DNA from 4 places in the Rahnella contaminans genome. Region 4 is predicted to be linked to each of the others. Evidence: predicted binding sites of a transcription regulator. Region 4 holds the regulator's gene; each other region holds the start of a gene.
The links. The regulator PhoB, encoded in region 4, activates phosphate uptake and scavenging genes when phosphate is short. The targets are predictions, from matches to a motif close to CTGTCATAAAACTGNCNNAT.
Positions count from the first base shown of each region.

Region 1 (7,743 bases), on a different contig from region 4:
TGACGACGTTGGATCATTGAATGCCTGTGAATTATGCGAAGTGGTTAACACGCGAGAAGGAGTTTGCAGCCTTTGCGACCGGGCCTTTGCTGGATTTCTGGCGAACGCGCGAAGAGGGTGAGTTTAGCGGCGTTGATGATGTGCCGATCCGCTACGTCCGCTTTTGTTCGCCTGAGCACGATAAAGTCATCGTGGTGTCACCGGGGCGTATCGAAAGCTACGTAAAATATCCTGAAGTAGCCTACGATTTATTCCATTGCGGCTACGATGTCATGATTGTCGATCACCGCGGTCAGGGGCGTTCCGGGCGGATACTTGACGATCCGCATTGCGGTCACGTGAAACACTTTGATGATTATGTCGAAGATTTTGACCGCTTTTATCAGCTGGAGATTGCGACGCGTCAGTACGCGAAAAAGTTCGCGCTGGCACACTCCATGGGCGGTGCGATTCTGGCGCTGTATCTGGCGAAAAATCCGCAGAATTTCGATGCCGCGGCGTTACTCGCGCCGATGACCGGTATCTATCTGCCGATGCCCGGCTGGGTGTCGCGCCGTATTCTCAACTGGGCGGAGAATCGTCCGGTTCGACGTGATGGCTATGCGCTGGGTACCGGACACTGGCGGCCGCTGCCGTTTGTGGTCAACCAGCTGACGCACAGCCGCGCACGTTATCGCCGCAATCTGCGCTTTTATGCTGATTATCCGGAGTTGCAGGTCGGCGGACCGACCTATCACTGGGTGCGTGAAGGCATTGAGGCGGGGATGCATATCCTGAAAGAAGCCGAAAAAATCACCACGCCGGTTCTGTTATTGCAGGCGAGCGAAGACCGCGTAGTGGATAACCGGTCCCATCTTGCTTTTTGTCAGGCCATGGCCGTTGCGGGACATCCTTGTGAAGGGGAAAAACCGCTGGTCATTGAAGGCGCGCGCCATGAGATCCTGTTTGAACGGGACGACCTGAGGGCACAGGCGCTGGACGCTATCATGCGCTTTTTTGCGCGACAGCTTTAATCCGCGGTTCGCCGCGCACAACTCCATCAGAGGTTAGAACCTAACGCTATGTACCATGTTGTTGCTTCCGATTTAGATGGCACGCTGCTATCACCTGATCATACCCTGAGCCCGTTCGCCAAAGAGACGCTGAAACTGCTGACTCAGCGCGACGTGCATTTCGTGTTCGCTACCGGGCGTCACCATATCGACGTGGCGCAGATGCGCGATAATCTGGAAATCAGTGCGTACATGATCACCTCCAACGGTGCGCGTGTGCATAACACTGACGGCGATCTGATTTTCTCGCACAATCTGGATGAAGACATTGCCAGAGATCTGTTCGGCATCATGCATAACAACCCGGATATTCTGACCAACGTTTATCGCAACGATGACTGGTATATGAACCGGGACCGCGCCGATCAGGATGATTTCTTCCGTGAATCCGTCTTCAAATACAAACTGTATGAACCGGGTTTGCTGGAAACCGACGGCATCTGCAAAGTGTATTTCACCTGTGAAGATCACGAAAAACTGTTGCCGCTGGAAGAAGCCATCAACGCGCGCTGGGGCGACCGTGTCAACGTCAGCTTCTCATTGCCGGTATGTCTGGAAGTGATGGCGGGTGGCGTATCGAAAGGCCACGCGCTGGAATATGTTTCTAAGCTGATGGGCTATTCGCTGAAAGATTGCATCGCCTTTGGTGACGGTCTGAATGACCTCGAAATGCTGTCGATGGCTGGTAAAGGGTGCCTGATGAGTGGCTCATTGCCACGTCTGAAAGCTGCCCTGCCGGATGCGGAAATTATCGGCTCCAACGCCGACGACGCCGTGCCGCATTACCTGCGCAAGATGTATCTTGCACAAGAAAGCTGAGCTGCTGTAAATCCAGCGTCATAAAAACGAAAGCAGGGCGTTTGCCCTGCTTTGCTAATCTTATTACCCTGTTAAATCAGACGCGTCCGGCCAGCTGTGCTTTGTGTTTACTTTCACTCAGCATGGTCAGCAACAGCAGCACAACGGCCAGCACGCAACCGGCTATCATCACGATAAAACCGCCGTCCCAGCCAAAGTAGTCCACGGTATAACCGACAATCGCACTTGCGGCGACTGAACCGCCGAGATAACCAAACAGACCGGTAAAGCCTGCCGCCGTCCCCGCCGCTTTCTTCGGTGCCAGTTCCAGCGCATGTAAACCAATCAGCATGACCGGGCCATAAATCAGGAAGCCGATGGTGATCATACAAGCCATATCGATACCCGGATTACCGACCGGATTGAGCCAGTAAATCACGGTGGCGATCGTCACCAGCACCATAAAGAACACGCCGGTAGCGCCGCGGTTGCCTTTAAACACTTTGTCCGACATCCAGCCGCAAAGCAGCGTGCCCGGTATACCGGCATATTCATAGAGGAAATACGCCCACGAGGATTTATCCAGCGCAAAATGCTTCACTTCTTTCAGGTAAGTCGGTGACCAGTCCAGAATGCCGTAGCGCAGCAGATAGACAAACACGTTAGCCAGGGCGATGTACCACAGCAATTTGTTCGGCAAAATGTACTGCATGAAAATCTGTTTCGCCGTCAGTTCCTGCTCGGAAGACTCTTTTACATAGTCCGGCGGATAATCGTTTTTGTATTCTTCAATCGGCGGCAGACCACAAGATTGTGGCGTATCGCGCATGGTCATGAAGGCGAATACCGCCAGCAGAATAGCGCCGAAAGCAGGCATATAAAGCGCCGCGTGCCAGTCGTTAAACCACGCCATACCCAGCAGGAACAGCAGCGGGGGAATACCACCGCCGACGTTATGCGCACAGTTCCATACAGACACCACACCGCCGCGTTCTTTCTGCGACCACCAGTGGACCATGGTGCGACCGCACGGCGGCCAGCCCATTCCCTGAAACCATCCGCACAGGAACAGCAGTACAAACATAATGGCGATGCTCGACGTAGCCCATGGCACGAAGCCCATAAACAACATCACCGCCGCGGCCAGAATCAGACCAGCAGGCAGGAAAACGCGCGGATTCGAGCGGTCAGAGACAGACCCCATAATAAATTTTGAGATGCCGTAGGCAATAGAAATCCCGGACAGCGCAAAGCCTAAATCACCCCGGGAAAAGCCCTGATCAATCAGATAAGGCATGGCCAGGGCGAAGTTTTTGCGCACCAGATAGTAGGCCGCATAACCGAAGAAAATCCCCATGAAGATTTGCCAGCGGAGACGGCGGTAAAGCGGATCGACGTGAGCCTCATCAACAGGAGCTTTGTGGGGCGCGGGTTTAAAGATACTGAGCATAAATGCCTCCGATGGCATAAATCAGGTCGGACTCATCGTGAGTCACGAACGAAATGGCGGAGCCAGTGTGTTCCAAAACGAACATCATTTTAGCTATTCGCGCACAAACGAACTGTGATTTATGACGGAATTGTTACATTTATATTACAGCTGAGGCAGATTTTGTGAGTACGAGTAACAGCATAAGACAAAAAAGGCGGAGCCTGAGCTCCGCCTGATATTTTCACAACATCTGAATTTACTGAATTTTCAACGTATTAATAATCGCTTCGGCATCGGTCTGTGCCTGTTGCTGATTATCTGCTGGTAGCGTGATTTGCATGGTCAGCAAATGGCTGTCGACTTTGCCCAGCACGATAGAGGAATACGCTTTCTGACCGGCAGAGGTGATGACGCTGTCGTACTGCTGCAACGTCTGGCCGTTCACCTGAATGGATTTATTGGTGACGACTTGCAGATTGGTATCACGCGCTTTTTGCTGATCCTGTAAACGACCCGCCAGAACGTCCAGTGACTCGGTGGTGTTATCACCCAGGATCACAATCACCGCTTTCTGGCCGGTGCTGTCTGCGTAGACGTGCATATTGTTTGCCTGAGTGCCCAGCTTACCGCTCTGGTCGCTCATTCCCTGCGGCAGGGAGAAAGTGACTTTACCTTCCAGCAGGCTGACCGGCGTGGTCGCTGCCGTCGCTGCGGCCGCTGGCGCACCTTTATCTGCGGCAGGTGCATCGGTGGTTTTACCGTCACACGCAGCCAGACCGGCGATCAGTACTGCCATTCCCATCATTTTCGCGATATTACGCATCGGGCTTCCTTAAGTGGCCTGTCTATCAGGCTTACATGTTGACTTAACAGTCGTTATGGCAACCTATTCAGGCCACAAATGCAAGTCAGATTATGGCGCGATTTGTGTTTTACCAGAGCCCTGTTCAGTGTGCGCGGATAGCCGAATGCGGGTTATGTCCCTGTGCGGATAAACGCTTAAGCAGCATATTCAGCAGCATGCCGTACATCGGCAGGAAGAACACCAGGCAGATCAGCACTTTGAAGCTGTAATCCACCAGCGCGATTTCTACCCAGTGCGCCGCCATAAAGGCATCGGTACTTTTGTAGAACGCGATGAAGAAGAAGGACAACGTATCACTGATATTGCCGAGGAACATCGAGGCGACCGGCGCAATCCACCAGCGGCGGTTCTGGCGCAGGCGGTTAAACACGTGAACGTCGAGGATTTGTCCCAGCACGTAAGCCATAAAGCTGGCGGTCGCGATGCGGGCTACCATGATGTTCAGGCTACTGAGCGCTTCAACGCCCTGCCACTGTGCTTCAAAGAACAGCGCGGAAATCACGTAAGAGATTGCCAGTGCCGGGATCATGACGGAAAGGATAATCCGTCGTGCCAGCGGTGCGCCAAAGATTCGCACCGTGAGATCGGTAGCCAGGAAAATAAACGGAAAAGTGAACGCGCCCCAGGTGGTATGGAAACCAAAAATGGAGACAGGCAGCTGAACCAGATAGTTGCTGGACGTAATGATGGCAATGTGGAATAGAGAAAGCCATATCAGCGCGGAAAACCGCTGCTGAGCAGTAAAAGAGTACATAGATGTGACCTTTTTTTATAAAGAAATTGGGGTGAGGGAACCCAAACGTATTTTTACTTATGCACTGAGTCATCACGTGCGGCGCGCATATTACCTGTTTGCGCACCGTTTGCGCAACAGCTTCAATGGTTAATTTTAGCGCAATGCGCCTTGTTTGTTGCACCAGAAAACCAGCGGGTTAAACTGTCGCGCATTCACGTATGAAGATGTTGAGACACGAAATGAACGACCCCTTTATCAATCCCGACCATCAGCTTGATGCGCTGGGACTGCGTTGCCCGGAACCTGTAATGATGGTTCGCAAAACGGTGCGCACCATGAAAGACGGCGAAACGCTGCTTATCATCGCCGATGATCCGGCAACGACCCGCGATATTCCCGGTTTCTGCCGTTTTATGGAACACCGGCTTTTAGCGTCTGATACTGAAAACCTGCCGTACCGCTATTTGCTGTGCAAAGGTCTGGTGGAAAAACAGGGCTGATTGCTCAGCCCTGACGGTCAGTGTGATTTCTTGCGCAACAGCCGCAGGGCATTGGCGGTGACTAGCGCCGTGGCGCCGGAATCGGCCAGCACCGCCAGCCATAAACCGGTCAGCCCCATAATGGTGGTCACCAGAAATATCGCCTTCAGCCCCAGCGCAATCGTAATGTTCTGACGGATATTCGCCCGCGTTGCGCGTGACAAACTGATCATCTGCGCCAGCCCGCTCAGGCGGTTGTGCGTCAGCGCCGCGTCGGCGGTTTCCAGCGCAACGTCAGTGCCACTTCCCATCGCAATCCCTATCCTAGCGGCTTTCATGGCCGGCGCATCGTTAATGCCGTCGCCGACCATCGCCACCGGTTTAACTGCATTCAGCGCGGTGACCGCCGAGACTTTATCCGCTGGCAGCAGGCCTGCACGGAAATCAATGCCCAGCCGGTCGGCAATGTTTTTCGCTGCACGCGGATTGTCGCCGGTGAGCATTACCGCCGACACGCCGAGGGCTTTGAGCTTCTGCAAGGCTTCTGCGGCGTCATCACGCAGGCGGTCCTGCATTGCAATCAGGCCGATGGCGTTATCTTCCTGCAAAACAACCACCACGGTGTTCCCGGTGGATTCCCAGTCAGTAATTTGCGCAAGGGTTTCTGTTGTTAGCGTATTTTCTGCCACACTTTTTGGAGTCAGCACCTGAACTTTACGGCCAGAAACAATGCCCTCCACGCCTGTACCGGCCAGCGCACGGCGATCCTGCGCCGTAAGCGGTAAAGGATTACTGATTTTTGCACGGGCTAAAATCGCCTGCGCCAGCGGGTGATGCGAACCTTCTTCGACCGCCGAGGCCAGACTTAACACTTCGCCTTCACTGATACCGTTCAGGGTTACAACGTGGGTGACTTCTGGTTTCCCTTCGGTCAGCGTACCGGTTTTATCCAGCGCGACGGTCTGAATGAGTGCCAGCTGTTCCAGCGCTGCACCGCCTTTGATTAATGCGCCCTGGCGGGTCGCTGCGGCCAGCCCGGAGGTGATCGCCGCCGGCGTCGAAATCACCAGCGCACAAGGGCAGCCAATCAGCAGCAACGTCAGCCCGCGGTAAATCCAGGTTTCCCATGAAAGTCCCATCGCCAGCGGGGGAACGATAATCACCAGCAGCGCCATCAGCATAATGACCGGCGTGTAATAGCGGCTGAAAGTATCGAGGAAACGCTCGATAGGCGCACGGCGTTCGTCAGCTTCTTCAATCAGTTGCAGGATGCGGTCGATGGCGCTGTTGCCGGGCGCGGAAGCCACTTCAAGGCGCGCCAGACGGTCAACGCACAGGCTTCCCGCCGGGACTTTTTCGCCGGGCTGATGTTCAACAGGCACTGATTCGCCGGTTAATGCGCTTTCATCGAAACTGGCGTGGTCTTGTAAAATGGCGTCTGCGGGCAGGCGCGCGCCCGCCGCGATCTCAATGATATCGCCGGGGCGCAGGCTGCTGACCGGCACCGTTTCTGTTTTGTCATTTACCACGCGTACGGCGGTATCCGGGATCAGCGCCATCAGGGATTTCACGCCACTTCGTGCGCGGCTCGAGGCGAAGGATTCCAGACGCTCGCCCACCATAAACAGCAGCAACACCATCGCGGCTTCGGCGGTTGCACCAATGAACAGCGCACCGAGCGCCGCAATACTCATCAGCGTTTCGATGGCAAAAGGCGAACCGGAGCGCGTCTGGCGGATGGCCTGAAGGAGCACCGGCCACAATCCCACCAGTGTGGTGGCGATAAACGCAATTTTACCCATTTGCGGGTTGAAATGATCGAGCGCCCAGCTCAGCAACATCAGCACCGACAGGACGATCAGCGGCAGCATTTCTTTCAGACGTGACTCTTCCGCTTCCGGGATATTTTGTTTGTTATCGAGAGATTGCAGGGTGAATCCTGCGGCGGTAACGGCATTTTGCACGTTTTTTGTGATATCAAAACCGGCATCAATGACCAGTTTTTCAGTAGCAAAAAGTACTCTGGCGCGGTTTACGCCATCAAGGCCTGCAACAGAATTTTCGATTTTGCGGGCGCACGCCGGGCAATCCATTCCTTCCACCTTCCAGCTGTATTGATGGCTGGCGGAAAGCGGCGCGCTGGGGTCATCTTCGCCCGGCGAGCCTTCTGCGCTGCCATCGTCGGAAGTGTGTGAGTGCTCACCTGTTTTCGGAGTGCAGCAGCTGTCGGACGCCGTAGCGCAAGCTGATGCCGCCAGCGTAGCTTTGTCACTGCAACAGCCCGCAGGATGTGTGCCGGACTGCGCGGGCATGCTGATTTTGTTGATATGCAGTGCAGGCGCGCGTTTGCCCTGACATCCGCAGTTACAGCTGTTGTTATT
Region 1 is NZ_JAADJS010000007.1:58,560-66,302, reverse strand. It holds gene pldB (lysophospholipase L2) at 21-1,013, shown strand; gene yigL (sugar/pyridoxal phosphate phosphatase YigL) at 1,062-1,871, shown strand; gene glpT (glycerol-3-phosphate transporter) at 1,948-3,300, opposite strand; gene GW579_RS22065 (DcrB family lipoprotein) at 3,539-4,105, opposite strand; gene GW579_RS22060 (7-cyano-7-deazaguanine/7-aminomethyl-7-deazaguanine transporter) at 4,230-4,901, opposite strand; gene tusA (sulfurtransferase TusA) at 5,123-5,383, shown strand; gene GW579_RS22050 (zinc/cadmium/mercury/lead-transporting ATPase) at 5,401-7,743, opposite strand, start outside.
Region 1: the regulator PhoB is predicted to act here: its motif matches at 3,431-3,450, upstream of glpT (glycerol-3-phosphate transporter).

Region 2 (7,743 bases), on a different contig from region 4:
GATGGAAGCTATCGATGCGTTACCAGAACGGGAAAAGATGGTACTTACGCTTTACTACCAGGAAGAGTTGAATTTAAAAGAGATCGGGGCGGTACTGGATGTCGGGGAATCCCGCGTAAGCCAGCTCCACAGTCAGGCGATTAAGCGTTTACGCAGCCGCCTGGCCAACGACCACTGATCCGCTTTTTCCTGGCCGGTTATACATTTTATATCCCTTATCAGGAATAAATTTATGCCAGCGGGAATCAAAACAAGGCCTTTAAGCCGTTATCTTAAAGATTTTAAACACAGTCAGACTCATTGCTCACAGTGTGCAAAAGAACTCGACAGGATGGCACTGGTGTTTCGCGGGCAAATCATCAATAAAGAGGCCATCGCCAAGATGGACCAGCCTATTGATGATGACGTGTGGCACAACCTGTCGCAGGAACTGACCGCTCTGTGTCGTTTTTGCAGTGAGATAAGCTGTAACAGCCATTCGTCATATTTTGACATCATGGCGTTTAAGCAATATCTGTTCGAGCAGACAGAGATGAACCACAGCACGGTGCGCGAGTATGTTGTCCGCCTCCGCCGTCTGGATGAAATCTTGTCAGCAAATAACTATCCTCTCGATAAGCTTTCAGGGGACAGCATCCACCAGCGGATCATCAGTGATTTGCCGGTGGCGGGCCACGATAACTACCGTATTGCTTTGCGCAAATACGACCAGTATCTGGCCTGGCAGAAATCCGCGTAAGCGGCGCTCTATACAGACTGACACACAAAACGCAAACAGGCTCCTTCGGGGGCCTGTTTTTTTGTCTTGAATCTGTCCGCATAAAGTATTAATTCTTTATATACTTATTTCATAACCATTCTGCGCAAATACATCTGCTTCGACTATCACGACTTCGCCGGCCTTGCGGCTGTGCGTCAGGGGAACACTGTGCCTGCTAAAATTGCTTTGCTTAAAACCCGGCTGGAAGCCTTTGATCGTATTGATTTACTGGGCAACTGCACGCCATTAGAAAAACTCCACCGTCTCTCTGAGTTCACGGGTCGTGACATCTATATCAAACGCGATGACATTACGCCGCTGGCGATGGGCGGTAACAAGCTCAGAAAACTGGAATATCTTGCCGCCGCCGCGCTGGCAGAAGGTGCGGATACGCTGGTGACAGCAGGCGCGATTCAGTCCAACCATGTCCGTCAGACGGCGGCAGTGGCGGCGAAACTGGGCCTGAAATGCGTTGCGTTGCTGGAAAACCCCATTGGCACCACCGAAGCCAATTATCTGACCAACGGCAACCGCCTGTTGCTGGATTTATTCAATGCCGAAGTGGTGATGTGCGATGAACTGCACGACCCGACGGCGCAGCTGGCAGAATTGGCTGAGCGCCTGGAAGGGCAAGGTTTTCGTCCGTACGTTGTGCCGGTCGGCGGCTCGAATGCGCTGGGTGCGCTGGGATATGTCCGGTGTGCGCTGGAGATTGCTGAACAGTCTTCCGCGAGTTTCGTCGATTTCAGCGCAATCGTGGTGGCGTCCGGCAGTGCGGGGACACACGCCGGGCTGGCGGTCGCATTGCAGCATTTAATGCCGGATACACAACTGATAGGCGTGACGGTGTCACGTAAAGCCGACGCGCAGCGTCCGAAGGTGGAAACCATTGCCCGTGACGTTGCTGCCAGTTTGCAGTTTGATGAAAAAATACCGCAGATCGTTTTGTGGGATGACTATTTTGCACCGCGCTACGGTGAGCCGAATGAAGCGGGAATGGCGGCGGTGAAATTGCTGGCGGAGCAGGAAGCGATGCTGCTGGATCCGGTATATACCGGCAAGGCAATGGCCGGTCTGCTCGACGGCATCGAACGCGGATTATTCCCGGACGAAGGCCCGATCCTGTTCATCCATACCGGCGGCGCGCCGGCACTGTTTGCGTATCATCCGCAAGTGTGATGCCATACAGTACGCTTATGCAATTTTGCACTAAGATTATGAAATTATATTCCTGATAACTCTCGCGGCGGGTGCTACTGTGCGCAAATCGTCAGATATATAACTTTCTAACATCGATAATAACTGAGGTGTATATGGTTTTTTCCACATTGCGTCGTCGTTTACTTCTGGGTGCTGTGGCCGTCAGCCTGACAGCCGGTATGGTCACCAACAGCTTTGCTGATGAAGGCTTACTGAAAAAAGTGAAAGACCGCGGCACGCTGATCGTCGGTCTGGAAGGGACTTACCCTCCGTTCAGTTTCCAGGGTGAAGACGGCAAACTGACCGGTTTTGAAGTGGAATTCGCCGATGCGCTGGCACAGCATATGGGCGTGAAAGCGAAGCTGCAACCGACCAAATGGGACGGCATGCTGGCTTCTCTGGAATCCAAACGTATTGACGTTGTCATCAACCAGGTGACCATTTCCCCTGAACGTGAGAAGAAATATGACTTCTCCACGCCGTACACCGTTTCCGGTATTCAGGCGCTGACCAAAAAAGGTAACGAAGGCTCAATCACCAAGCCGGAAGATCTCAAAGGTAAGAAAGTAGGCGTGGGTCTGGGCAGCAACTACGAACAATGGTTACGCGCGAATGTTCAGGGCGTGGACGTTCGTACCTATGATGATGACCCGACGAAATATCAGGATCTGCGCGTAGGTCGTACCGATGCGATTCTGGTTGACCGCCTGGCTGCGCTGGATCTGGTGAAGAAAACCAACAACACCTTAGCCGTTGCCGGTGCGCCGTTCTCCCGTCTGGAATCCGGTGTTGCGATCCGCAAAGACAACCCTGAATTACTGGCCGCCATCAACAAAGCGATTGCAGAAATGCAAAAAGATGGTTCTTTAGCCAAAATTTCCGAGAAGTGGTTCGGGGCTGACGTCACCAAATAATTATCCGTTAAACCCGGAGCTGATCTTGCTCCGGGTTGTTTCAGGATACACATCCAAAAGGTCTTTATCGGATGCAAGAAAGTATTCAACTGGTGCTGGATTCAGCACCATTTTTATTGAAAGGAACCCTGTTTACCCTCCAGCTGAGTCTGGGCGGTATGGTCTTCGGGTTAATATTAGGCTTTATGCTGGCGCTGATGCGCCTTTCGCATTTCTGGCCACTGTCGTGGCTGTCACGTTTTTACGTCTCCGTGTTTCGCGGTACGCCGCTGATTGCACAGCTGTTTATGATTTACTACGGTTTGCCACAGTTTGGTATCGAGCTGGATCCTATTCCGGCGGCTATGATTGGCCTCTCACTCAACACCGCGGCTTATACTTCTGAAACCCTGCGAGCGGCGATTTCGTCAATTGAAAAAGGGCAGTGGGAAGCGGCGGCAAGTATCGGCATGAACCCCTGGCAGACGATGCGCCGCGTGATTTTACCGCAGGCGGCACGTACTGCGTTGCCACCGCTGGGCAACAGCTTTATCGGATTAGTGAAAGACACCTCGCTGGCGGCGACCATTCAGGTGCCGGAACTGTTCCGTCAGGCTCAGTTGGTCACCTCCCGCACGCTGGAAGTGTTCACCATGTATCTGGCCGCATCCATTATTTACTGGGTGCTGGCGACCGTTTTATCCTTCCTGCAAAACCGTCTGGAAGACCGCGTTAACCGCCAGGATCAGGAGCCTTCATGAGTACCATTGACGTTAAGCAACTGACGAAGAAATTCCACGGCCAGACGGTTTTGCACGGTATCGATTTACAGGTCAATGCCGGTGAAGTCGTCGCGATTATCGGGCCGAGCGGTTCGGGAAAAACGACGCTTCTGCGCAGCATTAACCTGCTGGAGGAGCCGGACGGCGGCACGATCAAAGTCGGCAATATCGAAATTGACGGCAACAAGCCGATCAGCAAACAAAAAAACAAAGTCCGCGAATTGCGTCAGCAGGTGGGCTTTGTGTTCCAGAACTTCAACCTGTTCCCGCACCGTTCTGTGCTCGAAAACATTATTGAAGGCCCGGTGATTGTGAAGGGCGAACCGAAGGCGAAAGCCATCGCGACGGCGCGTCAGCTGCTGGAAAAAGTCGGATTAAGCGGCAAGGAAAACGCTTACCCGCGTCGCCTTTCCGGCGGTCAGCAACAACGCGTAGCGATTGCCCGCGCGCTGGCGATGAGCCCGGAAGTGATCCTGTTCGACGAACCGACCTCTGCCCTCGACCCGGAACTGGTCGGCGAAGTGCTCAACACCATCCGCGCGCTGGCGCTCGAGCACCGCACCATGGTCATCGTGACCCACGAGATGAGCTTTGCGCGCGATGTTGCGGACAGAGCGATCTTTATGGATCAGGGGAAGATCGTAGAGCAGGGGCCTGCGAAGGCGCTATTCTCGAACCCGCAGCATGCGAGGACGAAGCAGTTCCTTGAGAAGTTTCTGGCGCACTAGATTCAGTTTTGTGCACAAGCCGCTGCACAAGGCGGCTTTCAGTCACTGGATCGGGAAGATTTAGGTTTCTCACTTGCAGTGAGGGCTGACAGCTGACCGAGTAAATTTCGGTTTCGGCGGTAGCCGCTGAGCGATCATTGCAATTGAAAAACCGAAACTTTCGCGATCCAGTTAAAACCAGATGCCACGTTGGATGGCAATCCAAAACAATGGCTTTGAGCCGCCAAAGCAGCGGCCTCCTGCTTATTTAATATTCATTGCTTCCCGCATGGTATAGAACAAATCCGTCTGGTCGGTCAGCCCGACGACGTTCGCGGCGTGTGGCCCGAACGCGGCGATCCGCAACTGAGTCCCGGTGTGACCCTGCGAGTCATCCTCGGAATTCCCGTAACTGATGGTCATCGGCGCGCCATCTTTGGTGGTCAGCGTTTGCGTGAGGCCGGGGGCTTTGGCGTCGGCTTCAATAATCTGGCTGGAATGCGCGTGATCGGCGGTCACAATCACCAGCGTATTGCCATCCTGACGGGCAAATTCGAGGGCTTTCTGCACCGCTTCATCCAGATCTACCGTCTCACCAAACTGACCGCAAGGGTTGGCAGCGTGATCTTGCTTATCAATCGACGCACCTTCGACTTGCAGGAAGAAGCCGTTCTGATTGGTTTTCAGCAGGTCGATCGCTTTTTCGGTCATCGCGGCCAGCGTCGGGATCTCTGAGGTGCGCTGCGGATTGGCTTCGCAGGTGACGGCAGGTTTATCGATATTGCCGTGATACGTGGCTTTCGGACCCTGCCAGCGTACCGGCATGTTGCCGTCGGCGAATAAGCCCAGCAGCGGTTTTTTCTGGTCGGCCTGTGTGATAGCGTTCAACTGGTCGGCGTTTTCTACCCACACATAACCCTGCGCCAGCGCCTGGTCTTTCAGGGATTTACCGCTGAATTCGCCGGCTTTCGCCAACTGACTGAAGGATTTTTTGCCGCCGCCCAGCGTGACGTCGGCGCGTGCCTGCAACAGCTGTTCAGTGATGGAACCGCGTCCGCCATTTTCCAGCGCGTTGCTGGCGCATTTTTCGGCCGTTTCTTCCGGGCCATAGCATTTACGGGACGTGACATGCGCGATTTGGGCGGCTGGCGTGGCGTCCTGCAATTCTGCCGTCGAGACGTTGCCGGTCGCTTTGCCTGCGGCTTTGGCGATCTCGAGAATGGTCTGGTGATCTTTACCGTTTACGTCCACCCCGATCGCGCCGTTATAGCTTTTTACGCCGGTCGTCCAGGCGGTGGCTGAGGCGGCGGAATCCGTCACATAGCTTGGTTTCTGTGTCTTTTTATCCAGAGAATAATGCGTGTACTGACCGGTCAGCGGCAGGGCATCGATGCCTTTGAAATAACCGCCTGCGCCTTCTGCATAATTTCGTGCGGAAGTGATTTCAGAATCGCCCATTCCGTCGCCAATCAGCAGGATTACGTTCTTCACCGTTTTATCCGAAAGCGAAGCTTTCAGCGCTGCCGTCTGGTCACCGCTCAGACGACGAGCGCCACCCGGTTCAGTCAGCACGCCTTTTGCTGCGCGGTCTGTCAGGGCGTCCGGCTCCGCGGCGAAAGCGCTGGCGGATGTGGAAACCAGCAGGGCGGCAGAGAGTGCGCGGGCAAGCAGGGAGAGAGGTTGTTGCATGGTCAAAACTCCTTTTGATAAACCGTCAGAAATAAAAAAACACAGATTGTTGTATTTTGTTACCGGTAGGTTAAGTCAGAGTTATGACGTTTTAATGATAATTCAGTCTGCTGATAGGCAGTTCGAATATGATCGAGGTGTTTCCTTGTGCAGAAGCCGCGCACATGGCGGCTTTCGGTTACAGGACCAGGAAAGTTTTGGTTTTTTTACTTGCAGTGAGGGGCTGGGACTATGACCGGGAAGTTTCGGTTTTTCAAGAACAGCTATCACTCAGAGGCAGGCGCCGAAACCGACCAAAAGGGGAAAGTGCTTTTCCCCTTTTGGATTTCCCCACGCTTTTTCAACACGCGCTACGCTCGCTGGCCATGTTTCAGCAACTCCGGTTAGTGCCGCAAACGCCGCCGCTGCGCGGTACTCTCACTTCAGGTTCGAACCTGCTCGGAAAAAGACTCTCGCTGTTTCTCACCGTTCATTCGACGTCGTTTTGAAAGCGGCCAGTGGCTTATCTAAATTCAAAAGCAGAATGGTTTATCTTTTAAAAAAGCCTCCAGCCGCTTTCGGAAAGCTTGCCGAGCGAAGTGTTTCGAGACCTGTGGCTCGAAACCGAGTGAGGGTACCGCGTAGCGGCAAGTTTTCGCGGCAATAGCGCTGGCCCCTGAAACATAGCCAGCGAGCGATAGCGCTGTTAGAAAGACGCGGAGATTCCAAAGAGGCCCCGTCCTGGGCCTCTTTGGTCGGTTTCGACGCAGCAGGTTAAGTGAACACAGTTATTGAAAAACCGAAACTTCCCCGGTCAGAGTCCTGGTGCCTCACTGCAAGTGAAAAGCCGCCCAATTGCAGCGGCTTCTGCAATCTATCACCCGATTGTCATCAGACTCGCATTCCCGCCCGCTGCCGCGGTATTCACACTCAGTGAACGCTCATGCAACAGACGCTCCAGCAGGATGTTATCTTCGCCGCGCGCAAACCCTTGTACTGAAATAATCGCGCCAGGGCGCTTGGCGATAAGCTGACAAAGTTCGCGGAGCTGATCGGCGTCGCCGTGATAAATCACCGCGTCAAATACCGGTGCCTCGTTCTGCCAGTCTTTGGCGAAATCGACACGTTCCTGTACCGCTTCCGGTAACTGGCTGAACAGTTCGCGCTGTAACGGCGCATCCGGCCAGAGAATACGGCAACCGGTCGCGGTGACGGCGGCGAGCTGGGTCAGCGCATCATCCTGATTGTCTGACAACGCCAGAACGCGCTCACGCGGCAATAATGCGTAAGTGTTACGTTCCCCGGTTGGCCCCGGCAGGGTACGCAAAGTGCCGCCCTGACTGGTTTGTGCGAAGCGCTCGCACACGGCAATCAGGTCTTCGCGATGTTTCTGCTCCGTCGCCCATTGTTGCAACGCGCGGTGCGGTGCCAGTAACGCTTCGCGTACAGACGTGTCCAGCGGCAGTTCGCGATCCTGACGCAATAACGTTTGCTGCACGGCGTCCTGCGGGCGGCTGCTCAGCAGGCGGTACAGGTACAGCGGACCACCGGCTTTCGGGCCGGTTCCGGATAAGCCTTCACCGCCAAACGGCTGCACACCCACGACAGCGCCGACCATGTTGCGGTTCACGTACATGTTGCCGACGTGCGCCTGCTGCGTCACGCGGTGGATGGTTTCGTCGATGCGGGTATGGATCCCCAGCGTCAGGCCGTAACCGGCGGCATTAATCTGA
Region 2 is NZ_JAADJS010000001.1:1,105,944-1,113,686, reverse strand. It holds gene GW579_RS04885 (RNA polymerase sigma factor FliA) at 1-178, shown strand, start outside; gene fliZ (flagella biosynthesis regulatory protein FliZ) at 233-739, shown strand; gene GW579_RS04875 (D-cysteine desulfhydrase) at 929-1,939, shown strand; gene tcyJ (cystine ABC transporter substrate-binding protein) at 2,074-2,874, shown strand; gene tcyL (cystine ABC transporter permease) at 2,946-3,614, shown strand; gene tcyN (L-cystine ABC transporter ATP-binding protein TcyN) at 3,611-4,363, shown strand; gene phoA (alkaline phosphatase) at 4,607-6,031, opposite strand; gene GW579_RS04850 (hypothetical protein) at 6,160-6,519, shown strand; gene putA (trifunctional transcriptional regulator/proline dehydrogenase/L-glutamate gamma-semialdehyde dehydrogenase) at 6,888-7,743, opposite strand, start outside.
Region 2: the regulator PhoB is predicted to act here: its motif matches at 6,102-6,121, upstream of phoA (alkaline phosphatase).

Region 3 (7,743 bases), on a different contig from region 4:
CTCAGGTGAGAGGTCAACAGCAATCAATATGTGTTTGTAAGCCATAAGAAAACTCCTTCCATAAGTCAGTTAAAAGCTATATCAGCATCATGCGAATGTCATGACGTCAGTATAGCGCCAAAATGGTGAGACAAATCAAGCATACAGATCCCATTTCCTAATCTGACAATCTATAGATACAAATAATATGAACACTTACAGATTCGTTTCCTACACTCAATAATGCAGGCTTCTCCTGCTTTAGCATTCTTCTGTGATAAGAAAAGAGGGCGGGCGAACGTTGCCCGGGGGTGTGAAATCGCGGAAAGGCAGGGCGAAACGTCGGGTGTGCGGCAGATTTTGAGCGGCATTGCGCGGTGTCAGTTCGCCTTGAGGGGGAATCATGATCAGTCCCGTTGCGCTGTTTTGGGCTTTATGTTTTGTGTGTGTGGTGAATATGCTGCGTTATTACTCGTCTTTGCGCGCGTTGCTGGTGGTGCTGCGGGGCTGTGATCCGTTGCTGTATCAGTACGTGGACGGCGGGGGATTCTTTACTTCCCACGGCCAGCCCGGCAAGCAGATAAGACTGGTTCGCTATATTTATGCTCAGCGCTATGTTGAACATCACGACCCTGAGTTTATCCGCCGGTGTGAAAGAGTACGCGGCCAGTTTGTCCTGACGACATGTCTGGTTGGACTGATTCTTATCAGTATGATGGCCATGTTGATCTGGTACTGACACGTCTAAAATCGTTGCGAGGAAAGTGTGAAAAAGGGAATAAAAAAAGGCGACCGGTTCTGAGAACAAGGCCGCCTTTTTTACATCCGTGCCTGAGCACGCAGGTTTATCAGATAAGCTTCAGCGCAATCCAGTACAACACGCCGGAAAGAACAATCGACACGGGTAGGGTTAAAATCCACGCCATAGCGATGTTTTTCACGGTTTTAGACTGAACACCGCCGCCATCCACAATCATGGTGCCTGCAACCGCAGAGGACAACACGTGCGTGGTGGAAACCGGCATACCGGTGTAACTGGCCACACCGATAGACACCGCTGCCGTCATCTGCGCAGACAGGCCCTGAGCGTAGGTCATGCCTTTCTTACCAATCTTCTCACCGATGGTGGTCGCAACGCGCTTCCAGCCAATCATGGTACCCAGCGCCAGCGCCAGCGCGACCGCGATGATGATCCAAATCGGGGCATATTCGACAGTTTGCAGAATGTCGGTTTTCAGCTCGCCGAGGAAGCGTTTATCCGCCGCGGAAGTTTCCGGCAGTTTAGCGACTTTATCGGCAGTATCAGAAACACACATTAGCAGGCGGCGCATGTGGCTGCGTTCTTCCGGTGCCAGATCGCTGTAAGACTGAAGATTAGTCAGCAGTGTCTGCGCACGGCCAATCGCATCAAGTGCGTGGCTGCTGTCGCAATGGAACACTTTTGTCTCATCGGCTGGTGCGATATTGACGTCCGGTGCAGGCACCAGAGGCGTCTGCGCCACAACGTGTGGCACCGCATCAACATGCTGCGAATAATACTGGCCGAGGTGCGTCACGGCGTCGCGGGTACGGGCAATGTCGTAACCGGTCGCGCTCATGTTCACCACGAAACCTGCCGGAGCCACGCCAATCAACACCAGCATGATCAGGCCGATACCTTTCTGACCATCGTTCGCTCCGTGAGAGAAACTCACGCCGATTGCGGACAGAATAAGGCCAATACGGGTCCAGAATGGCGGCTTCTTCTTGCCGTCTTTCTTTTCACGTTCTGCCGGCGTCAGGTGGATACGGGCGTGTTTTTTATTCCCGCTCCAGTAGCGACGCAGCAGGAAAATCATGGTTCCCGCCATAATCATCCCGACCAGCGGTGAGACGATCAGTGAGGCGAAAATGCCAATCATTTTCGGGATGTTTAACGCATCAACCACTGACGTGTGGGTCATCAGCGCGTTAGTCAAACCCACGCCGATAATAGCGCCAATGAGGGTATGGGAGCTGGACGCCGGCAGACCAAAATACCAGGTGCCGAGGTTCCAGATGATCGCCGCCAGTAACATAGAGAACACCATGGCAAGGCCATGCGCGGAACCTACATTCAGCAACAAATCGGTTGGAAGTAAATGGACGATGGCATAGGCCACGCTCAAACCACCGAGCAGGACGCCAAAGAAGTTAAATACCCCTGCCATCACGACCGCTAATTGCGAACGCATTGCCCGGGTGTATATGACGGTTGCTACTGCGTTGGCCGTATCATGGAAACCGTTAATGGCTTCATAGAACAGAACAAACAGTAACGCGAGAATCAATAACGAACCGGTATGAATATCCAACCCGGCAAATAGATGCAGCATAATTGTTACGCCAGTTAGTGGTCATGAACGCCGCGCATTATCTGCGAGAACAGGGGGACGGGAAAAGGAAAATATGACATTTTTTTGACTAAAAACAGTTCAATATTTGGCTTTGTTTCAATTTATTTTTTATATATCAAAATCTTATTCCTCGTTTAGGTGCTGAAACATTTACTTACGACGTTCAGAAAACCACCTCTCTGGCTGGTTTCAGGGGCGTCTGTCCCTTACAATCCGCGTCGCAATGCGGCTAAAGCCCATTTGCACAGGGGGAAGCCCTGTCTAAAACGTAGCTGAAATTTCCGGTAAGAGAGGCCAAAAGTGGAACAGGTTGATGTGGTAGTCATTGGTGCGGGTGCGGCAGGCATGTTCTGTGCAGCGCAGGCCGGACAGGGTGGCTGCCGGGTTCTGCTGCTGGATAATGGCAAAAAAACCGGACGAAAAATTCTGATGTCGGGCGGCGGTCGCTGCAACTTCACCAATCTGTATGCCGAACCGGCTGCCTATCTTTCAGAAAACCCGCATTTCTGTAAATCCGCGCTGGCGCGTTACACCCAGTGGGATTTCATCGATCTGGTCAACCGCTACAACATCGCCTGGCACGAGAAAACGCTCGGCCAGCTTTTTTGCGATGATTCAGCGACACAAATTGTGGCGTTGCTGGATAAAGAATGTGAACGGGGGAATGTCGATGTGCGTCTGCGCAGCGAGATTTCAGACGTTCAGAAAACCGAAGATGGCTTTATTATCAAAGTGAATGGCTCAACTGTAAGTACTCACTCACTTGTGGTTGCCAGCGGCGGACTTTCCATGCCGGGGCTGGGCGCGTCGCCTTTCGGTTATCGTCTGGCCGAACAGTTTGGCCTGAAAGTGTTACCGACCCGCGCCGGTCTGGTGCCGTTTACGCTGCACAAGCCGCTGCTCGACCATTTGCAGACGCTTTCCGGCGTCTCCGTGCCCGCTGTGCTGACCGCGCAGGATGGCACGGTGTTCCGCGAAAGCATTCTGTTTACGCATCGCGGGATGTCCGGCCCGGCGGTTCTGCAACTTTCCAGCTTCTGGCAGCCTGGCGAGTTTGTGAGCGTTAACTTACTGCCTGATATCGATCTGGCGGCGTTTCTCAATGCACAGCGGCAGGAACACCCGAACCAGAGCCTGAAAAATACGCTGGCGATGCAACTGCCTAAACGTCTGGTGGAATGTCTGCAAACGCTCGGGCAACTGCCGGACGTCACGCTGAAACAGCTGAACGTGCCGCAACAGGCCGAACTGGTTGAGCAATTGCAAAACTGGCAGGTTCAGCCGAACGGCACCGAAGGTTACCGCACGGCGGAAGTCACGCTAGGCGGCGTCGATACGCGCGAACTTTCCTCCAAAACCATGGCCGCGGCAAAAGTGCCGGGTCTGTATTTTATCGGCGAAGTCGTGGATGTGACCGGCTGGCTGGGCGGATACAATTTCCAGTGGGCGTGGAGCTCCGCCTGGGCGTGCGCGCAGGACCTGATTTCCCGACCGAAGGGCGCGAAATAGCCACATGACAGGGGGATTTCACCGTTTCTTCATTTTGTCCCCCCTGTTTCTGACATCCTGCGGAACGTTATCTGACATGCAGGTGAAAGAGCATACCGATGCCGTGCGGGCGCTGGCCTGTTCGGGCGATCTCGATGAGATGGTTAATGGCGTTGTCCGCCAGTATCAGAAAAAAGAGAAAGCGGCGGGCCTTGCGATAGGCATTATCAGAAACAACGGCGAGGCCAGAACCTGGGGCTACGGCTACACTAATTCCACCCACAGCTACAGAATCGACGGGGAAACCCTGTTCGCGCTGGGTTCTGTGAGTAAAGGCGTGACCGGCGAAGTGGTGGCCGGGCTGGTCAATAAAGGCCAGTTGCGCTGGGACGATAAACTTTCCGATTTGCTGCCGAAAAATATCCCGCTGAGCGAGGATGCGAAAAACATCACGCTGTTGCAGCTGGCGACACACACGTCCGGTCTGCCGCGACAAAACATGAATAAAGACATGCTGGAGAGTTTTCTCCGCTATCTCTACACCGGCGACAATTTCTATCACGAGCTGGACAGCGATTCCGTCGTCAACGATCTGTCAGGGTTTAAAAAGCCGGAGAAGCGCGAGCCGCAGTATTCCAATTTAGGCTACGCGCTGTTGGGGTATATTCTCAAACTGAAAACCGGCGAAGACATCCAGCAACTGTCTTATGATTTTATTTTCCGCTCGCTAAAGATGGATAACACCAGTTTTTATGCGACGCGCCTGAAAGACTATCCTTACCGCGCCATCGGGCATGCGGGCGATCAGCCGAAATTTATCCCGCGCGGCGAAGTGGTGCCTGACTGGCATTTCTCCAATAACATGGTGGCCGCCGCCAGCCTGTACAGCAATGTGGACGACCTGCTTAAGTACCTGCGTGCTCACATAGATGGCTCAAAAAATGGTGATCTCAACATGGCGATCAGCGACACGGAAAAAGTATATTTCCAGCGAGCTATCGAGGCGGCGAATATCGCGTGGGTGACGGATCACATCAGCCATCAAACGATTACGTATCAGGTCGGCTATATCGGCGGCTATTCCAGTTATATTGGTTTTGATAAAAAACATCAGAATGCCGTGGTGGTATTACAAAACACCTTTAACTGGAGCAATTATATTGGTCATGATCTTTTGCTGAGAATGGCGATGGCCGATGATTATCGCGGGAAGTGCCATTGATATTGTTTTCGTGAATGTGTGCGTGCTGAATAATCTGACTGATTTATGTAAATAAAAATTTTTACATATTAGAATTCAGAAGGGGGGATTGTTTCATAACAGTTTTATAGTTTCTTTCCGACAGTCTTGCGCCGAATCAGATATTTCTTTTCCGAAAATAATATAACCTGCCTGAAAATTATCATGCCCTGCGGGGACTCTCTTTTCGCAAAGGACTGTTATGTTCTCCCTGACTCGTAAAAAAAACGCCTGCCTTGCCGGCTTACTGATGTTGTCCGGCGCAGCCGTTGCCGCTGATCCCGCGCCGGTTGTCACTACGGAACCTGCCGTAACGGCGGCACCTGAAAAACCGGCTGCTGTTGCTGCCGCCGAAGCTGCTCCGGCAGCGCCTGAGAAACCGGCACCGTTTGTTGCCACTGAACCTGCTCCGGCAGCGCCTGAGAAACCGGCACCTGTTATTGCCACTGAACCTGTTCCGATAGCATCTGAAAAATCCGCCCCCGCTGTTACCGAAATTCCGGCTCCGCTGACCGTTTTACCGACATCGGCAGCCACCGTTCCTGCGGCGAAAGAAGAACCGAAAGCGCCGGTAAAACCTGTGTTCAGCCTCGACAGCGAAGAGCAGAAACGGGCTTACGCCAGCGGTGTCGCGATGGCGCGTTACATCGAAGAACAGATTGAGCAGCAGAAAGCGCTGCACATCGCCATGAGCAAAGACATCATGCTGGCCGGGATCGCAGACACCTTTAATAATCAGGTGAAAATGAGCGATCAGGACATTCACACGACGCTGACGGCGTTTGATGAACAGGTCAAAGTCCTGACGAAAGCAGAAATGGATAAAAAGAGTGCCGCGGATAAAGCCTTCCTCGCTGATTTCGCCAAACAAGATGGCGTGAAAAAGACCAAACAAGGTTTGCTGTACTTGGTTAAAAACAAAGGCGAGGGCAACGTACTCAAAGATACCGATACGGTTGAAGTTGGCTATCAGGGCAAACTGGTGGATGGCACAATCGTAGACGGCCCGCAGGTTGAGAATGCTAATCAAGTCTTCCGCGTGGCGAATATGCCGCCGGTTCTGCGCGACAGCGTAAAACTGATTCGCAAAGGCGGTGAGATTCAGGTGGTCATTCCGCCTGTTGCCGTTGAAAACGCCAGTGACGCAAATCGGCCGGACGTAGTGGTGATCTACACCATTACCGTGGTGGATGTGAATAAAGCACAGTAATCCGGATGAATAAGAAAGGGCGCCCTTGTTTATACAGAGGGTGCCCTTTTTTTGTGTCAGAATTTTGTTTCATAACAAGGAATTAGCCCTGGTGCACCGCAATATAGCGTTCAAACTTAGACGGTTTCAGCTGACTGAGATCCACCAGAACCAGCCCGTCGATGCAGTGGTTGAATTCCGGGTCGCTGCCGAAATCAATAAACTGCACGCCGCCGGTTTCGCAAAGTTCTGAATACTGCTTATACAGCGCCGGAATACTGCAACCGAGGTTTGCCAGCAGACGTTTCAGACGCTGCAAATCTTCCTGATAGTCATCACCGCAAAACTGTGCGAGCACGTCGGGCAAAGATGCCGGATAAGGGCGGCGTGACGTCGCCAGCGGCAGCGCGGGCGCGAAATACAGGCGATAAAAGGTGACCAGTAAATCGCGTGCGGCCAGCGGTAAGCCGCCGGAAATCGACACCGGGCCAAACAGGTAACGCGTTTGCGGATATTTCGCCAGATACGCGCCGATGCCGAGCCACAAATAATCCAGCCCGCGTTTGCCCCAGTACGCTGGCTGAATAAAGCTGCGTCCGAGTTCAATGCCCTGTGCGAGAATCGGGTCCATCTGATGGCCGTACTGGAACAGGCTCTGGCTGTAAATGCCGTTCAGGCCTTTGCTGGCGACCTGTTCGGCGGTCGGGATAAACCGGTAAGCGCCGACGATTTCCAGCGCCTGCGGATCCCACAACACCAGGTGATAATAATCGTCATCGTAACCGTCGAGATCGCGACGACGGCCGCTGCCTTCGCCTACGGCGCGGAACGCAATTTCGCGCAACCGCCCCAATTCGCGCAGTATCGGCACGTAATCTTCGCCGTGGCGGCGATAGAGATAAATCATTTTGCCGTCGGGTGTTTTGCCCAGCACTTCACTGGCTTCCAGCGCATGTTTCAGCACGGCGCGGTCTTCTGCGCGGGCAATCGACGTTTCGGTATGAAACAGCTCAGGCTTTCCGCTGCCAAGGCGATACACGTGTTTTCGGAAACGCGCGGCCAGATCGCCCGCCGTCATTTGTCCGTCGTGCCAGCTGGAATAAGGAATGCGCGCGCCGATTTTCAGCGTCAGGCTGTTACCGCGTTGCCCGAACATTTCATGAACCAGCAATAACGTGCTGAGCGGGCGGTAAATCATTGAGCTGAGATAAAACAGCGCGCTGTTGCTGCCGCCGATATGCACCGGAACTACCGGCGCACGGGCTTTGGCAGCAAGGCGGATAAAACCGGTATGCCATTTGCCGTCGCGCACGCCTTTCGAACTCATGCGTGACACTTCACCGGCCGGAAACACAATCAGCACGCCCTGATTCACCAGATGCTCCTGCATCAGCGTGACCTGATTGCGTCGGGTGCGATTGCCCATATTATCAACCGGGATCATCAGGCTGCCGAGCGACGTCACCAGCGAC
Region 3 is NZ_JAADJS010000004.1:237,374-245,116, forward strand. It holds gene uspA (universal stress protein UspA) at 1-45, opposite strand, end outside; gene uspB (universal stress protein UspB) at 383-718, shown strand; gene pitA (inorganic phosphate transporter PitA) at 828-2,333, opposite strand; gene GW579_RS18345 (aminoacetone oxidase family FAD-binding enzyme) at 2,655-3,863, shown strand; gene GW579_RS18350 (serine hydrolase domain-containing protein) at 3,868-5,064, shown strand; gene GW579_RS18355 (FKBP-type peptidyl-prolyl cis-trans isomerase N-terminal domain-containing protein) at 5,285-6,292, shown strand; gene olsF (bifunctional ornithine lipid synthase OlsF) at 6,375-7,743, opposite strand, start outside.
Region 3: the regulator PhoB is predicted to act here: its motif matches at 2,405-2,424, upstream of pitA (inorganic phosphate transporter PitA).

Region 4 (7,743 bases):
CGGGCCAGCTGTTCATGCTGGCGGAGGGTTTCCTGTGTTTGCTGTTCTTCCTGATCGCATGACGCCAGCCATTGCTGAATGTCCGCCGCATCATTCAGGGTGAACGTCAGACCATGCGGAGCGCTGATTTTCTTCCAGTTTTCGAGATGCGCGTTCAGTTGCTGCTGGTCGTGCTCAAGCTGCGTTTGCAGGCGCAATTGGTGTTCTTTCAGGCTTTTAATTTTCGCGGCCAGTTCGATTCCGCTGGCTTTCGCTGCATCAAATTCCAGCTGCATTTTCTCAACACGCTGCGCCGTTTCAGACGGTTTGATCTCCTGATAACTTTCAATCGCCGGATGCGAGGTGGAACCGCACAGCGGGCAGGGTAGGCCGCTTTGCAGATTCGCGCGTTCTGCCGTCAGGCTGACGATCAGTTCCTCGCTTTTCAGCCGCGCTTTGACATCATTCAGATGCTCGAGCTGTTTCTGGCATTGCAGACGGATTTTGCCAAGGCGTTCTTCTTCTTCCGCGATTGCCGTCTGATTCTGCGCAAAATCCTGATGCTGCTGACGGACACGTGAGTCGAGCTGAGGGAAAATCTGTGCGAGTGAGAACAGCTGCTGGCGTACCGGACGCAGTTGCGCCAGTTCAGATTGCCGCTTCTGCAACGCCGTCAGCGGCTGCTGTTTTTCCAGTTCAACCTGACGCTGTTGCTGAGTCTCAAGCGCGGCGGTCAGCGTGGTGTGTTTCGCCTGATGCTGCTGACTCTGTACCTCCAGTTTCTGCCGTTCTTCGGTGATTTTCGCCAGCGTCGCGTTATGCTCACTGGCCTGTTTCTGTACTTCACTGACGGCCTGCTGCGTGTCAGTCAGTGATTTGTGCCACCGGGCAATTTCGCTATCCAGCGGCAGAACTTTTTCGTCCATCAGCGTCTGTAGCTGGCGCTGCTCTCCGGCCTGTTTCTGGCGAGCGGTTTTCGCCTGTTCCAGCGCCAAAGCCAGCGGTGTCATCTGTGCGGCCTGTTGTTGCTGTTGCTGAACCAGTTGCGTGAGCGCTTGCTGTAACTCCTGTGTTTCTTTCTCACAGCGCAACCGGTCGCTGAGCAGCGGACGCAGCTTTTCAGCCGGTTCACTGCGCGCGAGTTGTTGCAACTGCGGCGCTGCGGCGAGGTTTTCCTGCTCTGCCGCCGTCAGCTGCTGCTGAGATTGCTGATATTTTTGCTGTACCTGCTGCCATTGTTGCAACCAGTTCAGATCCTTCTGGCGCTGAAGCGCCTGCTGGCTGAGGATAATTTCCTGCGCGTTCAGCGCGGCCAGTTCCGTTTCAAACGCCTGACGCTGCTCTTCGCTGAGCAACTCGATACCTGCCATACGCTGATACAAACCGTCGAGCTGATTTTTGGCTTCTTTATGTTGTTCAAACACGCGCTCAGAAAGCCGCCCGTAGATTTCGGTGCCGGTGAGTTCTTCCAGCAATTCCGCGCGGTCGTTGGCATCGGCATTCAGGAACGCGGCGAACTGGCCTTGTGAAAGCATCATTGATTTGGTGAAACGGCCAAAATCCAGCCCGGTCAGCTCGGCGATGGCATCAAGTTTATCGCGCACTTTGTCGGCCAGAATTTTTCCATCGGCCAGCAGTGCCAGTTCCACTTTCGGCGCCTGTAAATTGCCGTCCGGCGAGTTTTTGGCCCGGCGCTGGCTCCAGAACGCGCGGTAGCCAATGCCTTTGACCTCAAACTCGACTTCCGCCAGCGATTCGGCGGTGTGGCGGGTCATCAGTTCATTCTGACTCGGCGTGACGTTCAGACGCGGTGTCTGGTGATAAAGCGCCAGACAAATGGCGTCGAGCAGGGTGGTTTTCCCCGCGCCGGTCGGGCCGGTGATGGCAAATAAACCGTTGCTGGCAAACGGCTCAGCGGTGAAATCAATTTTCCATTCGCCTTCCAGCGAGTTCAGGTTTTTTAATCGCAGGCTGAGAATTTTCATTGTGCGCCGTCCTCCGCATTCTGACCGCTGGTGATCTGTTCAACGACCTGCGCAAACAGCGTGCGCATCCGCGCCTGACGCGGCTCATCAGGATCCGGTTCCAGCGCCAGACGTCGTTCAAACACGTCACTGACGCTCAGCTCGCTCAGCGTTTCCTTTTCCTGCTGCTCAATACTGTGGATGCGCTGTTCTTTGCTGCGGCGTAACAGCACGACTTCTACCGGCAGATCTTCCGTCAGCGCCTGAATGCGTCGCTGAATATCGCTGAGATAGTCCTGCGTGGCGACTTCGATATCCAGCCAGACCGGCTTTTGCGTATCGCCGCCTGCAAACTGCGCCAGCTGTTTTTCGATTTCAGCCAGCGAACCTTTGATGATCTGCATGGGCTGGAAAACCGGGATTTCCAGCGTGTCGATGGCGTTAAGCGTTGCGCCGTCGAAATCGAGTAAGTACACACTTTTGGCTTTGCTCAGTTCGTCAAAACTCAGGGCAATCGGCGAGCCGCTGTAACGGATATGTTCGGTTTTTGCGACGCACTGGGCGCGGTGAATATGCCCGAGCGCCACGTAATCTACCGGCGGAAATGCCTGGGCCGGGAAGGCGTCGAGCGTGCCTATATAGATGTCGCGCACGGAGTCAGACGTGCTGACGCCGACGGTGGTCAGATGGCCGGTAGCGATAATGGGCAACGGCACACCAAGTTTCTGACGCTTCGCCAGTGCGGCCTGATACAGCGCGTCATAATGCGCCGCAATGGCTTCCTGCAACGCGAGCTGTTTGTCGCTGCCGGACTGTCCGGCCTGGCTGGCGAGTAAATCGCGCGGACGCAAAAACGGAATGGCACACAACACCGCGCCGGGCTGGCCTTCACGCGTGTTCAGCACTAAAACCTGTTCCTCCAGATTTTCGCCTACGGTGGCGATCACCCGCGTATTCAGGCACGAAAGCAGTTCGCGGGATTCATTGAGCGTGGCGACGGAATCGTGATTCCCGGCCAGCACCACCAGCTGACAGCCGGTTTGTTGTAATTCCACCACGAAGCGGTTGTACAACTCGCGGGCGTAACTGGGCGGCGAACCGGTATCAAAGATGTCCCCGGCGACAATGACGGCGTCCACCTGATGCTGCTGCACCTGACCGGTCAGCCAGCGCAAAAATGCCTGATGTTCAGCGGCGCGGCTTTTGGTAAAAAAGTACTGGCCGAGGTGCCAGTCGGAGGTGTGGATCAGGCGCATGAGACTCCCGTGTGAACCCTGTATGACGACAATGGTGCAAAGTATAAACGTCGGCGGGGGAACCTGTCCCCGATAAATCAGACCAATTTCAGCAGGATGGCGGGAATTTATCTGTCATATTTGCCTTAAATGAACCATCATTTTCATTCATAAATCTGTCACAAAACTGACGCATAATGGCGCCCGCAATCAAATAAAAGATCGCTAACCTATTGGCAGGACCTACGATGGCTAGACGTATATTGGTGGTTGAAGACGAAGCTCCAATCCGTGAAATGGTGTGTTTTGTACTGGAACAGAATGGATATCAGGCAGTAGAAGCTGAAGATTTTGATTCAGCGATTGGCCAGTTAGTGGAACCTTACCCAGAACTGATCCTGCTCGACTGGATGCTACCCGGCGGTTCCGGTATTCAGTTTATTAAGCACCTTAAACGTGAAGCACTGACCCGCGAAATTCCGGTGATGATGCTGACCGCTCGCGGTGAAGAAGAAGATCGGGTGCGCGGCCTGGAAGTCGGTGCCGATGATTACATCACTAAACCGTTTTCACCAAAAGAACTGGTTGCCCGTATTAAAGCGGTGATGCGCCGGATTTCGCCAATGGCGGTCGAAGAAGTGATCGACATGCTGGGGCTCAGTCTGGATCCGTCGTCTCACCGGGTGATGGCCAACGAGCAGGCGCTCGATATGGGGCCGACCGAATTTAAGTTGTTACACTTCTTTATGACCCATTCCGAACGCGTTTACAGCAGAGAACAGTTGCTCAATAACGTGTGGGGCACTAACGTTTATGTGGAAGATCGCACGGTAGACGTGCATATTCGTCGTTTGCGTAAAGCGCTGGAAACCAGTGGACATGACAGAATGATCCAGACTGTTCGTGGTACCGGATATCGTTTCTCAACGCGTTATTGAGTCCCCCACAGCGGAGAACCTGTGTGTTAGAACGTTTGTCATGGAAACGTCTGGCCGGCGAATTTTTTCTCTTTTGTCTGCCAGCCCTGATCCTCGGAATTTTCGTCGGCCATTTCGGCTGGCTCCTCTTTGCGTCGCTGGTCGCGGCGCTGGGCTGGAATTATTACAATCAGCTTAAACTCTCTCACTGGCTGTGGCTTGACCGCAGCATCACCCCGCCGAACGGGCGCTGGAGCTGGGAACCGCTGTTTTACGGGCTGAACCAGATGCAGATGCGCAACCGGCGACGTCGTCGTGAATTAGGTCAGTTGATCAAACGTTTCCGCAGCGGTGCCGAATCGCTGCCGGATGCGGTGGTTCTGGCGACGGAAGAAGGCAATATCTTCTGGTGTAACGGACTGGCGCAGGATCTGCTCGGTTTCCGCTGGCCGGAAGATAACGGCCAGCATATTTTTAACCTGCTGCGTTATCCGGAATTCCGCACCTGGATCCAGACCCGTGACTTCAGCCGTGCCCTGAATCTGCAACTCAATAATGAACATTACGTCGAGTTTCGCGTGATGCCGTATTCCGAGGGGCAGCTTCTGATGGTGGCGCGTGACGTCACGCAGATGCGTCAGCTCGAAGGCGCGCGACGTAACTTCTTTGCCAACGTCAGCCATGAACTTCGCACGCCGCTCACTGTGTTGCAGGGGTATCTGGAAATGATGGAAGACGCCAAGCTGGAAGAGCCGTTCCGCACCAAAGCGCTGGATACGATGCAGGAGCAGACGAGGCGCATGGACGGGCTGGTGAAGCAGCTTCTGACCCTGTCGAAAATCGAAGCATCCGCCAATATCGATATGCACGAGAAGGTCGATATTCCGGTGATGCTCAGCATGCTTGAGCGGGAAGTGCAGACGTTAAGCGGCGGGAAACATGAAGTGGTGTTTCGCGTAAACGAAAAGCTGAAAGTCTTTGGCAATGAAGATCAGCTGCGCAGTGCGGTGTCGAATCTGGTGTATAACGCCGTGAATCACACCCCGCCGGGCACGCGGATTGAAGTCAGCTGGCAGCAAATTCAACATGGCGCGCAGTTTCAGATAAGTGACAACGGGCCGGGCATTGCGCCGCAGCACTTACCGCGTCTGACCGAACGTTTTTACCGTGTGGATAAGGCGCGCTCACGCCAGACCGGCGGCAGCGGACTGGGGCTCGCCATCGTAAAACATGCGCTCAGCCACCATAATTCGAAACTCGAAGTTCTCAGCGAAGTCGGTGTCGGCACGCGGTTTATGTTCACGCTGGCACCAAAATTGATTGTTCCTCAGGGTTCAGACTCCCCGGTCACCGTAAAACCTTAATTTCAGCAATTTACGTAAAGTCTGTTATCAGCCGATAGCAGGCTTTTTCATTTCTGTTTATGGCGCGATTCTGCCTGATGATCATGAATTTATTTCACGTCCCATGAAAATTCCTCTGTTGTGAGTGAACAGGCTGCATGACAGTATGGCCTTAAAGCCGTTTAGACATCCAGATGTCTACAGGTAACGCAACGTAATTATTTACTTTGTAAATCATTCGCATTCCGCCAGGGGCGTGATGCCATAAGGAGTTTTCATGCAACGTACTACCCCTCCGTTCCGCGCTGACGTCGTTGGCAGTTTCCTGCGTCCGGCCGCGATCAAAGAAGCCCGCAAACAGTTTCAGGCCGGTGAAATTAATGCAGTACAGCTGCGCGCGGTGGAAGACACTGAAATCCGCCGTGTGGTGGATTTGCAGCGTGAAGCCGGTCTGCAGGTGGTGACGGATGGCGAGTTCCGCCGTGCGTGGTGGCACTTTGACTTCTTCGAAGGCCTGGAAGGGGTGGAAGGTTATGATGCGGTTCAGGGGATCCAGTTCAACGGCGTACAGACGAAAGCGCGCAGTATCAAAGTGGTGAGCAAACTCGGTTTTGGTTCGCACCCGATGCTGGAAGATTTCCGTTTCCTGAAAAGTATCAGCGGAACGGCTGTGCCGAAAATGACTATTCCCAGCCCGAGCGTGATGCATTTTCGCGGTGGCCGAAATGCTATCAGCAAAGACGTTTATCCTGATCTGAAAGACTATTTTGACGATCTGGCACAGGTTTACCGGGACGCGATCAAAGCCTTTTACGATGCCGGCTGTCGTTATCTGCAACTCGACGATACCGTCTGGGCGTATCTGTGTTCTGAAGATCAGAAGAAACAAATCCGCGAACGGGGTGACTCTCCGGAAGAGTTAGCACGTACTTACGCTGACGTGCTCAACAAAGCCATCGCCGGTAAACCTGACGATCTGGTGATTGGCCTGCATGTTTGCCGCGGTAACTTCCGTTCAACCTGGATTTCTGAAGGTGGCTATGAGCCGGTGGCAGAGATTCTGTTTGGCGGTGTGAATATCGACGCCTTCTTCCTGGAATATGACAATGAACGTTCAGGCGGTTTTGAGCCACTGCGTTTCATCAAAAAAGGTCATCAGCAGGCGGTTCTGGGGCTGATTACCACCAAATCCGGTGAACTTGAGCTGGCGAAAACCGTGGAAGCACGGATCGCAGAGGCGGCTGAATATCTGGACATTAACCAGATTTGCCTGAGCCCGCAGTGTGGCTTCGCGTCTACGGAAGAAGGCAATAGCCTGACCGAAGCGCAGCAGTGGGAAAAACTTAAACTGGTGGTGGATATCGCCGCCCGCGTCTGGTAAATCCGGAAAGCGGCTAAATTTTGCCCTCGTAAAAATGCTGGATATTGTGCGTGAAATGACCTGTGAATGGTGATTTCACGCATTTTTAATCTTATCGGAGCATATCTTGTGCTTTGTTCGTTCAAAAATCATACATATCATATTGCGTGTTTTGGAAGGTATTTAGTGATTGTTACTGCTTTGTCGTATTAATCTGGTTGAACACTCTGCTTTTTCGATCACGGCTTGCCTTTCTACGCTATAAACGTTTACCTTAAGCCCCGCTGTCGCTCGATACTCCCTGCATAACAACGTAATCATCTGCATATCATCAGGCGTTTTTAGCTCACTCCGATCCTCACATTGGTGTTCTCTGGCTATGACAACGCCATTCATCCTTCTGACGGAGTAGCACGACGACAGCATCGGACACTTTATTCATTTGAACAGGCAACACGACACCAATCATGAGTACTCGTTTAACAAATAAAGATATTCTGGCGCTGGGTTTCATGACCTTCGCCTTATTCGTCGGGGCAGGAAACATCATTTTCCCGCCGATGGTAGGCTTGCAGGCCGGTCATGAAGTCTGGTGGGCAGCTGCCGGGTTTATGATCACGGCGGTAGGGCTTCCTGTGATGACTGTGATTGCGCTTGCGCGCGTCGGTGGCGGTGTTGACGCCCTGAGTACGCCTATTGGTCGTGGTGCCGGTATTCTTCTGGCGACTGTCTGTTATCTGGCTGTGGGCCCGCTGTTTGCCACACCGCGTACGGCGACGGTTTCCTTTGAAGTCGGTATCGCACCGATGACCGGTGACGGCCCGCTGCCTCTGCTGATTTACAGCGTGATTTATTTCGCTCTGGTGATTGGTATCTCCCTGTATCCGGGCCGTCTGCTCGATACCGTCGGGCATTTCCTTGCACCGCTGAAAATGGTGGCGCTGG
Region 4 is NZ_JAADJS010000002.1:642,282-650,024, forward strand. It holds gene sbcC (exonuclease subunit SbcC) at 1-1,964, opposite strand, end outside; gene sbcD (exonuclease subunit SbcD) at 1,961-3,199, opposite strand; gene phoB (phosphate response regulator transcription factor PhoB) at 3,427-4,116, shown strand; gene phoR (phosphate regulon sensor histidine kinase PhoR) at 4,140-5,459, shown strand; gene GW579_RS12110 (cobalamin-independent methionine synthase II family protein) at 5,716-6,819, shown strand; gene brnQ (branched-chain amino acid transport system II carrier protein) at 7,266-7,743, shown strand, end outside.